One region of the Raoultibacter timonensis genome, then DNA from elsewhere that is predicted to be linked to it. Evidence: predicted binding sites of a transcription regulator. Region 1 holds the regulator's gene; each other region holds the start of a gene.
The links. Region 1 encodes LexA, which represses DNA repair genes until DNA is damaged. Its sites were predicted from a motif close to CNAACANNTGTTNG; they were not measured.
Positions count from the first base shown of each region.

Region 1 (4,180 bases):
GACACTCGGCAGCCTAGCGGCTGCGATAGCCGCATGGAGCAGGAGCAGGCGGCGCATGCCCGAATGACGTGACTCCGCGAAGGGAAGCGTAACGAAATGCAAACGCGGGTGTTGCCTGCCGTGCGGCACCCGTGCTAGTATCTGAGACCGATGTTCGTTCGGGAAAGGACGGGGTACGTACATGGCCACGATAAGGTTGCGGTAAGCGCTCTCATTCATATACACGCCATCTGAACCTTACGAAAGGCCATAGACCATGACCCAATCCAAGCATTTCACTATAGAAGAGGTACGCGAGCGCGCCGTGCTCGTGGGGGTCGATCGCGGCGATACGACGTGGCCCGTTTCCGAAAGCCTTGCAGAACTCGAGAGGCTCGCCAACACCGCCGGCGCCGACGTGGTTGCGGTAACGTCGCAAAAGCTCGATGCGCCGAATCCGCGTACGTTCGTCGGCTCGGGAAAGGCCGAGGAAGTTGCCGACCTCTGCCGCGCCCATAGCGCCGATATCGTGATATTCGATGACGAGCTTACCCCATCGCAGCAAACGAACCTTGAGAGGGTCGTTCCGAAGGAGGTCAAGGTAATCGATCGAACGGCGCTGATCCTCGATATATTCGCGCTGCATGCGACGAGCAAAGAGGGGCGTTTGCAGGTGAGGCTTGCTCAGAACCAATACCTTCTTCCGCGTCTTCGGGGCATGTGGGCCCACCTTGCCTCGAACCGCATGGGCGGCGGCGTCGGATCGAGGTTCGGCGAGGGCGAAAGCCAGCTCGAGGTCGACCGCAGGATGGTGCGCAAACGCATAACCTCGATCAAACGCGAGCTGAAGCAGCTGAACGAAGTGCGCGCGCTTCAGCGCGAGGGGCGGTACAAAAGCGGCATGTTCAAGGTATCCCTTGCGGGCTACACCAACGCCGGCAAATCGAGCCTCCTCAATGCGCTCACCGATGCGGGCGTGCTCAGCTACGATAAGCTGTTTGCCACGCTCGATTCGACGACGAGGAAATTCGTGCTTCCCGAGGGGCGCGAGATAACCCTTACCGATACCGTCGGATTCATTCAGAAGCTTCCGCATACGCTGGTCGAGGCATTCAAATCGACGCTCGACGAGATCGTGGGCGCTGATTTGATCCTTCATGTCATCGACGCTTCTTCAGACGAACGGGAGGCGCAGATTCAGTCGGTCGAAGAGGTGCTCGGGCAGATCGGAGCGCACGACATCAAGCGCGTCGAGGTGTTCAACAAGATCGATCTTCTCGGCGAGGTCGAAAAGGAGGCGCTGTCGAACAGGCATCCCGATGCGATACTCGTCTCGGCGCTCAGTGGAGCCGGCATAGACGCTCTGGTGAAGAGAATTGCAGCGGTGGCCTCAGCTCACGACGAGCTTATCAGCGTGCTGGTTCCCTACAGCAGAGGCGATCTTGTCTCGATCGCCCACGAACGTGCCTTGATCGTTCTCGAGGAACACGGCGAGGACGGTACGCGCATCGATATGCAGATAGGCCCCGCATACGCTTCGATGTTCGAGGCGTTCCGCGTCGAGGTGCAATCGCCCATCGACGCGTAGCCTCGTAGCTTCCGGAAAAGAATCGGCCCCGATCGACGATTGCGATCGGGGCCGACTGCCGTTGGGCGGAAAACGTATTTAAAGGCGCCTGAATACGGCGACGACTTTACCGGCTATGGAGCAATCGGTTGTGATGATGGGATCCATCGACGAGTTTTCCGGTTGCAGGCGTATGTGATTCGATTCTTTGTAGAAGCGCTTGACCGTAGCGCCGTCGTCCATGATGGCTACTACGATATCGCCGTTATCGGCGGTGGGTTGCTCTTTCACTACCACGTAATCGCCGCTGTTGATGCCGGCCTCGATCATGGAATCGCCGCGGACGGAAAGCAGGAACGCTGCGGCATCGCCGACGATTTCGGTTGGGAGGGTGATGGTGTCGGTGATGTTCTCCTCTGCGAGGATGGGAGAACCGGCTGCGACATCGCCGACCAGAGGAAGGTTGACCAGGTTGCCGAAGGTGGGCTGTATAAGATCGTCGATGCCCGATCCCGAGTGGTCTTCAAGCTGGTAGGTGAGGGCGATCGAGCGGGACTTGAGCGGATCTCGCTTGATGAGCCCTTTGTCTTCGAGCGCTTTGAGATGGACGTGAACCGTTGAAGGGGAGGAGAGGCCAAGGCTCTGACACACTTCACGCACGGTGGGGCCGTATCCCTTCTCGCGAATGCAGTCCTCGATGCAGTCGAGTACTGCCTGCTGGCGTTTCGTGACTTTTTCTGCCATGTGGCTTCCTTTCAAAACTTCGAACAAATGTTTGAAAAATATCTTGACATGAACTTTTGTTCGCCATATAGTATACACGAACAAAGGTTCTAGGCAAGAGCAAGGAGGCACATTTATGAAGAATTTCGAAGCGCGCTATACCGTGGTCGGAACATCCGCCCTCAAGGTCGATGCCTCCCAAAACCAAGCCCATGCTGCTATCATCGAATTCCCTGCATCCGGCAAAACCGGAAGGCCGCGCCATGCGGCGAGCCGGCATCTGCACGGAAGAGTCTCCGATCTTGAACTTGTCAGCGAGCTCCGAACGGGAACCGCCCGCGGCAAGGCATTCGGGCGCATTGCTCCCTGGCAGTCCGTTTCCGCTGGCGTTGTGCTCGCTGCAGCTGCTTTTGCCACCATCTTCCTTGGGATATAACGGTTAACCATCCTATCTTCCGCAGAAGCTGCGTTCTGTGAGAAGAGCTGCGTAGCGCCCCGGTTCGCCGGGGCGCATTTCGTTTCGAGGGGAGCTTGCTTCGCCGTGCTGATGGTGGGCGGCACGTATCGGGCGAGCGTTGCTATTCGAAGGCCGCCCGCGCGCCTCCGAGCGGAAAGCGTGCTTTTCGATTTTTGTATGATGTGTTACACTTCGAATGATCATACGCCATGGGCGTTGTACCCGTCATCAAGGAGAAGGACATGCGCAAATAACGATTGCCTTCGGGCATCCCCTAAGCAGACAGTATTCTTTTGTCGCAACCGGGTGCGCAATCGTTATCGTATCAGCCATGTCCCAGATTTCCATTGCATTTCATTCGCGTTGCGCCTTCGTTCAATGGAGGTCGCCATGTTCATTACCTTGCACAATGTGTCATATACCTACGATGATTCCCCTGTACCTGCGCTCGAAGGGCTTTCGGCGACGTTTGCCGAGGGGTGGACCGGTATCGTGGGAAACAACGGAGCCGGGAAAAGCACGCTCCTAAAACTCCTTTGCGGACATCTTCGGCCCGACGGGGGTACGATCAGACCTGCGGCTTCAGGGGTGTATTGCGCTCAAGAGACCGCCTTGGAGCCCGAAAACCTCTACGATTTCGCATCCGACTACTCAGCCGAGGCGGTTCGCCTCCGCGCTTCGCTCGAACTCGAAGACGATTGGCTGTGGCGTTACGGCACCCTTTCGCATGGCGAGCGCAAACGCATACAGGTTGCCTGTGCGCTTTCCCTTAATCCGGCGGTTGTGTCGCTCGACGAGCCGACGAACCATCTCGATAGCCAGACGCGGGAAGTCCTGCTCGGTGCGTTGAAGGCACATCGTGGCGTCGGTTTGCTCGTTTCGCACGACAGGCGCTTCCTCGACGAATTGGTTTCGCAGTGCCTGTTTATTGACGCTGGACGGGCGACGATGATCCCAGGCTCTTACACCGAAGCCAAAGCCCAGCTCGACCTGCGAGAGCAAAGCGCTCGAACCGAGCGAAAGCAGGTGCGCGACCAGCTTTCCCGAACCCGAAGCGAGATGAATCGGCGAAAAGCGGTGGCAAGCCAAAGCGCTGCCCGCCGATCGGGTCGTAACCTCGATAAACACGATAGCGACGGCCGCGAAAAGCTTCGCCTGGCCGTATATTCGGGACAAGACGGAAAAACCGGTCTGTTGGCCGCCCAAATGGATAAGAAGATCGAGAGAACCCGAGAGCGCCTCGATGGAATCCGGACCAAAAAGATCTACGAGAAGCCGCTCGATATACATGCGGAACCCTCGAAAAGGCGCTACGTGGCCCATATCGAACGAGGATCGATCAATATGGGAGATGCGAGGGTGCTTCATTATCCCGAGGTATTCGTCGGCCCGACCGATCGCATTGCGCTCCGCGGACGCAACGGAGCAGGGAAATCCACATTCCTCTCTGTGCT
Region 1 covers NZ_AP025564.1:2,059,447-2,063,626, reverse strand. Annotated here, with positions in the region: gene MWL89_RS08455 (InlB B-repeat-containing protein) at 1-67, shown strand, start outside; gene hflX (GTPase HflX) at 257-1,567, shown strand; gene lexA (transcriptional repressor LexA) at 1,646-2,290, opposite strand; gene MWL89_RS08440 (hypothetical protein) at 2,406-2,705, shown strand; gene MWL89_RS08435 (ATP-binding cassette domain-containing protein) at 3,117-4,180, shown strand, end outside.

Region 2 (4,180 bases), 110 kb from region 1:
GTCGACGTCGGATCGAACGGCTACGTTGTGAACAACCTCGCAGAATCGGGAAGCGTGCTTTCCGATCGGCTCGCCCAGCTCGACGGCGATGTGACGGTAGGAGGCGTCGCCCTCGAAAGCAAGAGCGATCGCGTATACGCCCAATCGCTCGATGTCCACTCCTTCGCGGGCGATGCCGCGCAGCTCATCGTACCCGATGACGTTATTGCCGCCGTGAGGGACCAAGGGGCCGTGCCCTATATGAGCTACCTCAACATCGACTACAAGGCGGATCGGACCGAAGGCGATACGGCTCTTATGGAAGCGCTCGGCAAGGCTCTGCCGCCCGACGATCAAACAGCGCGAAACGGGTTCGCCTACAAGAGCGATTCGTGGCCCGTGTCGATGACGTTCACCGCACAGGAGGTCATTGCGCAATCGGGCGGCATGCGTATGCTCATCACGTACCTTGCGCTCTACATCGGCTTCGTGTTCCTCATCACGACCGCCGCCGTGCTCGCCATCCAGCAGCTTTCCGAAGCCAGCGACAGCATCGAGCGCTATCGGCTGCTCTCGAAGCTCGGGTGCGATCGCCCGATGATCGCGCGGTCACTGCTCGCCCAAGTGCTCATCTACTTCATCGCGCCGCTCGGTCTTGCGGTGTGCCACGCCGTTTGCGCGATCGGCGTAACGAGTACGAGCCTGTTTACAAGCGTCGGCGTCTCGATTACCGGGCCTACGCTGATGACCGTGCTGCTCGTTGTGGCGGTGTACGGGTCGTATCTGCTCGTTACGTACGGTGCTGCGCGCGGTATCATCGGCCAGGCCATCGACTCGCGCAGGTAGGCGGCATGGCGTGCGGGCGGTGCAGAGCCGCCCGCCATGTCAAACGGGCGGGGGCGAAGCGGGAGCGCTGAGCCGATCGGCCCGATCGGGGTCGCATGCGCCGGACGAGGGAACTCGTGGCAGAAAACGCAAGGTTTTCGTCGCGCTAGCGTCCAAAGTCGCGCCTTCCCACCCGATGCAATTCCTTGCAGGAAGGCCCTACCTGGGGTAATCCGTTTACAGGGGCGGCGGCAGCGCGGGGCGCCCGCTTCCGGCGACGAAAACCTTGCGTTTTCTGCCACGAGCAGGCGATTCCGCAACACTCGTGCGTCCATGCGTCCGGCCTATGCTGCAACGCCGGACCACGGCCGACCCCGGCTATCTGCCGAGAAGGTGGCGTAGGGCGGCGATGGGATGCGCCTTCATCATGCGGGGCCCCGAGTAGCGCATGACCGTGCGGATGCTCTTTCGCTCTTCGGGCTTGTAGCAGTGGTGCTCGCACTCGTCGCACGAGGTCTTGACTTCCATCTTGCGGCAGCGTTGCGTACGGAGCACCGCGTAGTCGTCGATGGCCTTGCACTCCTCGCAAAGAGACTCGCCGCAGTAGGCGGTTTCGCTCCGGTCGCGGTCGCTGTGGTTGCCGGCGCAGTACAATGAGATCATCTGGGAGATGGTGCGCTCCTCGCGCAGGCGCCGCTTCGCTATGTTCGGTGTGTCTTCCATGGAGCGAAGAATAGCACTTCCTGTATCGATGCAGAAGTTAAACGAGGCGAATTTCGGGAAATCCCTAAGGGCGGGCTGTGCGAGGATGCGTGCGCATTGCAAGCTGCGGGCGTATCGCGATCCGCAGCGGGAAACCTCGCGGTGCAGGCTGCCTCCGACCTTGGCGTGCAGCGGGCGTATCGCGATCCGCAGCGGGAAACCTCGCGGTGCAGGCTGCCTCCGACCTTGGCGTGCAGCGTGCGCATCGCGGGCTGCGAGTCTGAAGCGCGCCGTAAGCGAAGCGAACCCGCCTTCCGCGCCTTTCGCCGCACGGGGCGCCCCCGCCTTCCGTCGCGCTCGAAAGGGCGCTATCGAACAGAATGTGCAAATCATTTGAATAGGGAACGATTGTTCTAATTTTGTTCCGCTTTTGAGACCGTCTGCGTTACAATGGGCGTTTGCGTGATACGTACGGTCGGACTGTCAGCCGAGTTTGCTCTGGAAGCCGGACGGCCCGAAAGCGAAGCGAAAGAAGCTAACGAATATGGCACAGAATTCAATCGTCATCAAGGGTGCTCGCGAGCACAACCTCAAAGATATCGACCTGACCATTCCGCGTGACAAGCTCGTTGTGATCACGGGATTGTCGGGTTCCGGAAAAAGCTCCCTGGCGTTCGACACCATGTACGCCGAGGGGCAGCGCCGCTACGTCGAGAGCCTGTCGAGCTACGCCCGTCAGTTTCTCGGCCAGATGAACAAGCCCGACCTCGACAGCATCGACGGGCTTTCGCCGGCGGTCTCGATCGACCAGAAGACCACGAGCAAGAACCCCCGCTCCACCGTGGGCACCACGACCGAGATCTACGACTATCTGCGTCTGTTGTTCGCCCGCGTGGGCGTGCCCCATTGTCCCGAGTGCGGCCGCGAGATCAAGAAGCAGACGACCGATCAGGTGGCCGATGAGATCCTCTCGATCGGCGAAGGCGCGAAGGCGCTCGTCATGGCACCGGTCGTCGTCGGCCGCAAGGGCGAGTTCACGAAGCTCTTCCAGGATCTGCAGAAGGAGGGCTTCTCGCGCGTCCGCATCGACGGCGAAGTGAAGAAGCTCGACGGCGAGACGATCGTGCTCAACAAGAAGATCAAGCACTTCATCGACGTCGTCGTCGACCGCGTAGTGCTCAAGCGCGACGCGGTCAGCCGTATCGCCGAAGCGGTCGAGATGGCCACGAAGCTCGCCGACGGGCGCGTGCTCGTGCAGGTGCTCGGCGAAGACGGCAAGCCCAAGGCGAGCGGCGCCACCTCTTCGGGTGCAACGGGCGGCTTGCAGGAAGGCGAGTACGTGTTCTCGCTCGCGCTCGCGTGCCCCGAGCACGGCCACTCCATGGACGAGCTGCAGCCGCGCGACTTCTCGTTCAATGCGCCTTACGGCGCCTGCCCCGATTGCCTCGGCATCGGAAGCAGGGAAGAGGTCGACGCGAGCCTTTTGGTTCCCGATCCGTCGCTCTCGCTCGACGAGGGTGTTATCGCGCCGTTCACCTCGGGGAACTACTACCCGCAGGTGCTGCGTGCCGTTGCAAAGCATATGGGGGTCTCATCCGATACGCCCTGGGAGGACATGCCGAAGAAGGTGCGCGATGCGCTGCTCTACGGGCTTCCCAAGGAGAAGGTGCGCGTCGATTACGTAACCGTCGACGGGCGCGAAACGTACTGGTACATCGATTGGGAGGGCGCCTGCGCTGCGGTCATGCACCGCTACCAGGAGTCCACGAGCGATAGCCAGCGAGAGAAGTACGCGCAGTACTTCGCCATCGTTCCGTGCCAAACCTGCGGGGGCAAGCGCCTCAAGCCCGAGATCCTCGCCGTCACGGTGGGGGGCAGGAACATCCACGAGGTCACCGAGATGAGCGCCGTCGATTCGCTCGCCTTCTTCGAGGGCCTTTCCTTCACGGGGTCCGACGAGCAGATCGCAGGGCCCATCGTGAAGGAGATTGCGGCGCGCCTGCGCTTCCTCGTCGACGTGGGGCTCGACTACCTTACCCTCGAGCGCGCAACCGCTACCTTATCGGGCGGCGAGGCGCAGCGCATTAGGCTCGCCACACAGATCGGCGCGGGTCTGATGGGCGTGCTCTACATCCTCGACGAGCCGTCCATCGGTCTGCACCAGCGCGACAACGAGCGCCTGATCGCGACGCTCGAACGGCTGCGCGACCTCGGCAACACCGTCATCGTCGTCGAACACGACGAAGATACGATCCGCCATGCCGATTACGTTATCGACATGGGCCCCGGCGCGGGGGAAAACGGCGGCGAGGTGGTCGCCGAAGGAACGCCGAAGCAGATCCTCAGGGCGAAGAACTCGTTTACGGCGGATTACCTGTCGGGCCGCAGGAAGATCGAGCTGCCCGAAGAGCGCCGCCACGCGAAGCGCGGGGCCATCAAGCTTTTAGGCGCAACCGAGAATAACCTCAAGAACGTCGACATCGAGATCCCGATCGGCGAGCTGACCGTCGTGACCGGCGTATCGGGTTCGGGCAAGAGCTCGCTCATCACCGACACGCTTGCACCTGCGCTCGCAAACCGCGTCAACCATGCCCGCCGTCGCACGGGGGCTTATCGGAAGATGACCGGCAGCGATCTGCTCGATAAGGTCATCAACATCGACCAGAGCCCCATC
Region 2 covers NZ_AP025564.1:1,954,013-1,958,192, forward strand. Annotated here, with positions in the region: gene MWL89_RS07925 (ABC transporter permease) at 1-825, shown strand, start outside; gene MWL89_RS07930 (nitrous oxide-stimulated promoter family protein) at 1,183-1,527, opposite strand; gene uvrA (excinuclease ABC subunit UvrA) at 2,051-4,180, shown strand, end outside.
Region 2: the regulator LexA is predicted to act here: its motif matches at 1,908-1,921, upstream of uvrA (excinuclease ABC subunit UvrA).

Region 3 (4,180 bases), 230 kb from region 1:
GCATCTTCGCGAGCCGCACGAGCGCCATCGTCACGGGCGTGATCGGATCGGTCTACGGGCTCTGGCTCATCTACGCGGCGGGCCTGAACTACCTCATGGTGGCCTGCATCGTGTACGCCGTCGGCATCCCGCTCTACATCGCGGGGGTCAAACAGCACGACGCGAAGGCGAAGCTGTTCACCAATAAAGAAAAGATCATCGTTGCGGTGGTGATCGCGCTCGGCATCGCCGGTGCCGTGTACTCGGTCTTGCAGTTCGGTCATTTTTAGAAGCCTGTATCCCACACGGCAAACCGCACCCCAGGCGCCTCGCATCCATCATGCGAGGCGCATTTTTCATCCAAGCAGCCCCGCGGCGCGCGCAGCGCGGCGCCGCTAAGACCCGCGTGAGCACCAGGGCGCACGGCGCATGCGCCAAAGGGACATGCAGCCCGTATGCGTATGCAACGGTCGGGCGCAATCAGGGCGCGAGGCGCATAAAGCTCTTCGGCGCGCACGCGAAAAACGCTATACTGGTGTGATCGTATTCGCATATCCGTACGACCACGAAAGAGAAACCGCTATGAGCATCGACAGTTACGAGGCGAGCCGCAAGCGCTCCGACGAGATTCGCGCCGACCTTCCCGAACATCCCGAGAAGTACACCATGTTGACGGGCGATCGGCCGACGGGGCGATTGCACCTCGGCCATTATTTCGGCACGATCCGCGAACGCGTGGCGCTCCAGAACCTCGGTGTGGCAACTCGCATCATCATCGCCGACTACCAGGTGATCACCGATCGCGATTCGACCGAAAACATTGCCGACAACGTACGCAACATGGTTATCGACTATCTCGCCTGCGGCATCGATCCCGAGAAGACCATCATCTTCACGCACTCGTCCGTTCCCGCCTTAAACCAGCTCATGCTTCCGTTCCTTTCGCTCGTAACCGAGGCCGAGCTTCTACGCAATCCCACGGTTAAGGCGGAAATGGAGGCCTCGGGCCACACGCTTACAGGCCTTTTGCTCACCTATCCCGTGCACCAGGCGTGCGACATCCTGTTCTGCAAGGGCAACATCGTACCCGTCGGCAAAGACCAGATGCCCCATATCGAGCAGACCCGCCAGATCGCACGACGTTTCAACGAGCGCTACGGCCACGTGTTTCCCGAACCCGACGGCCTGCTGAACAACTCGCCCGCCATCCCGGGCCTCGACGGCCGCAAGATGTCGAAGAGCTACGGCAACGCCATTTCGCTTTCCTCCACCGACGAGGAGACGGCGAAGCTCATCAAGAAATCCCAAACCGATGCGGATCGCACCATCACGTTCGACCCGGAAGCGCGCCCCGGCGTATCGGCACTGCTGACCACCGCGGCGCTGTGCACGGGCCGCACCGAAGAGGAGATCGCCGCCGAGATCGGCGATGGCGGATCGGGCACGCTGAAGAAGTACGTCACCGAAAGCGTGAACGGCTACCTCGCCCCCATCCGCGCCCGCCGGCAAAAGCTCGCTCAGGATATGGGCTATATCGAAGAAGTGCTGCACGAGGGCAATCGCCGCGCAAACGAAATCGCCGACGCTACGCTCGACGAAGTGCGAGCGACGATGGGCATGGTGTATTAGCATCCCGCCTCAGAAGCTCTGTCCGCGCATCGGGGCATCCGAGAGGAGCCCCTATGCGCGTTTTCAGCCGGATTGCCGACGGCGAAGCCCGCGTAGGTCCTTCGCTTCTTGATCCGAAAACAATTCGAACCCCGAAAGGGGTTCGAACGAATCAACTATGGCTCCCCGGGTAGGATTCGAACCTACAACCCTCCGGTTAACAGCCGGATGCTCTGCCGTTGAGCTACCGAGGAATGGGCTGCGCTTCATGCGCAAGTGGAAATTATACCGCAACCCGGATGTTTGGCAATACCGAATTTTAAACCGTTCGAATACTTTTTGACATGCGGTTACCTCAAACCGCCGATCCCTTCGTCAAACGCTCGATAGTGGCAAGCTCCTCGGAAGAAAACGCCTCCTTCTTCACGATCAATGCTCCCTGTTTTTTGCACGTCATGACGAACAGGTGCTCCGTTTGATCGGTTCTCTCGACATCTTCGTAGAAAACGACAAGCTCGCCGTTTTCGCCTCCCGCCTCGACCCGATCGCCGAAGAACGTCACCTCGTGCTCCACCGCACCGCCGCGGGGTCGCGCTCGCTTGAATGCGACGTATCCGAAAACGATCGGAACGATGAAGCGCATCGCAAGCAGCACGGCGGCCACGCCTGCCGCTTCCATCATGATATCGTGATTGGCGATATGGAAAAACGCATCGAACGGCAAGAGGACGGCGCAAATAAACATCAGGAGCAGCGCAACGGGAAGGGCAAGCGTATTGAGCACCTTGAGATGCGTTCCGCCAAGCCACTCGCGATAGTCGCCCATCGTAAGCGTCACGTTGCTTCGAGCTACCGCATCCACAGGTGCGTCCACATCCTTTTCGCCGTATGCCGTTTCGCTGTTCATATATCCCCACCACGCTACCGCCGCCATATGGATGCCCGATGGACATCGGCAGCCTTTCATCGTTTCGTTGGAGAACGGGTGCACAACCTTCAGAATGTTTAAGGTTTTACTACGAACATTTGTTTGCTATACTGAATGATGCGATAACGGATGAAGGGAGCCTGAAAACATCATGATCGTCAGCGCGTCGCGTCGCACCGACATACCTCGATTCCATATGGACTGGCTTCTCAACCGCCTTTCGGAAGGCTACGCTCTCGTCCGAAACCCCATGAACCGCTCAAGCGTTTCCCGTGTGCCCCTTACTCCGGAAGCCATCGACTGCATTGCGTTTTGGACGAAGAATCCCGAACCCATGCTCGAGCGCCTCGACGAGCTTTCCCCGTACCCCTATTACGTGCAGTTCACGCTGAATGCATACGGGGCCGATATCGAAGGGGCGCTGCCACCGAAAGCCGATCTCATTCGGACTTTCCAAGAACTCTCCGCCGCCGTCGGGCCCCATCGCATGGTATGGCGCTACAGCCCCATCCTCATAAGCAAGCGCTATACGATTTCCCACCATCTTCACTATTTTGAAACGTTCGCCAAGCGGCTCGAAGGCTTCACCTCGCAATGTCGCATCAGCTTCCTCGACGTGTACCCGAAGATAGAACGCCTTATGGGCAGACGGGGACTGCAATGCGTAGCACCCGAGAAGGAAACCTTTCTTGCGAAATCGCTTAGCGCCATCGCGGTCTCTCGCGGAATCGAATGCGGCGGCTGCGGCTCGATGGATCTCGAAGCGGCGGGCATGAAGCGCGTAGGCTGCATCGACGCCTCGTTCGTAGAACGGGCAACCGGCCTCAACGTCGCCGAAACGGGTACGGAGAGCTCGCGCGAGGGATGCTACTGCATACCGAGCGTCGACATCGGCGCGTACGACACCTGCGCGAACGGTTGCGTGTACTGCTATGCGAACGGCGGCGGCGAACGCAACGCCCCGAGGAGGTTCGACGCGTACGACCCCTTATCCGAAATGCTGTGCGACCGTACCGAACCGGGCGATGTCATCGCCGACAGGAAGGCAACGAGCTTGCTCGTTGCGCAGACAAGGCTCGTGCTGTAAAGGACGCAAGGGACGCCGCGCAACCCTACAGCGAAGACGGTGAATGCTGCGGATCGTGAAAAACGAAACTCCCTAACGAGGGAGTTTCATCTGAATTTAGAATGGTGGGCCCAGCAGGATTCGAACCTGCAACCAAAGGATTATGAGTCCTCTGCTCCACCGTTGAGCTATAGGCCCGCGGGTTTCGCGCATGCTTTCTCGCGCGAGTCAGTATTCTATCGCAAGTCCGTCTATACCGTAAGCCCCGAATATCAGATTCTCACTTGCGCTCGGACGACATGACCGCTAAAATACTTCGAGCACGCGGAAAGCACGGCTTTTCGAATGCGCGTTCGGTCGCTTGGCTCAGCGGGAGAGCATCGCCTTCACACGGCGGGGGTCACAGGTTCAAATCCTGTAGCGACCACCATAAACAACAGGCCATCGGCTCCCGGTGGCCTGATTTGTTTCATGACGCTATTTCGGATGCCCGAGCGCTTCCGTCCGCCGATCCTCTAAAATCCTCTCGGCCTCTTCGCAGAGCGCAACCGTGCTCGCACGCACATGCTCGGCAGAAAGCAGCAGCACGTTGAGCGTGC
Region 3 covers NZ_AP025564.1:1,828,040-1,832,219, reverse strand. Annotated here, with positions in the region: gene MWL89_RS07400 (basic amino acid/polyamine antiporter) at 1-269, shown strand, start outside; gene trpS (tryptophan--tRNA ligase) at 562-1,608, shown strand; tRNA gene MWL89_RS07390 (tRNA-Asn) at 1,767-1,841, opposite strand; gene MWL89_RS07385 (YcxB family protein) at 1,943-2,494, opposite strand; gene MWL89_RS07380 (DUF1848 domain-containing protein) at 2,667-3,602, shown strand; tRNA gene MWL89_RS07375 (tRNA-Ile) at 3,705-3,779, opposite strand; tRNA gene MWL89_RS07370 (tRNA-Val) at 3,937-4,011, shown strand; gene MWL89_RS07365 (hypothetical protein) at 4,059-4,180, opposite strand, start outside.
Region 3: the regulator LexA is predicted to act here: its motif matches at 2,607-2,620, upstream of MWL89_RS07380 (DUF1848 domain-containing protein).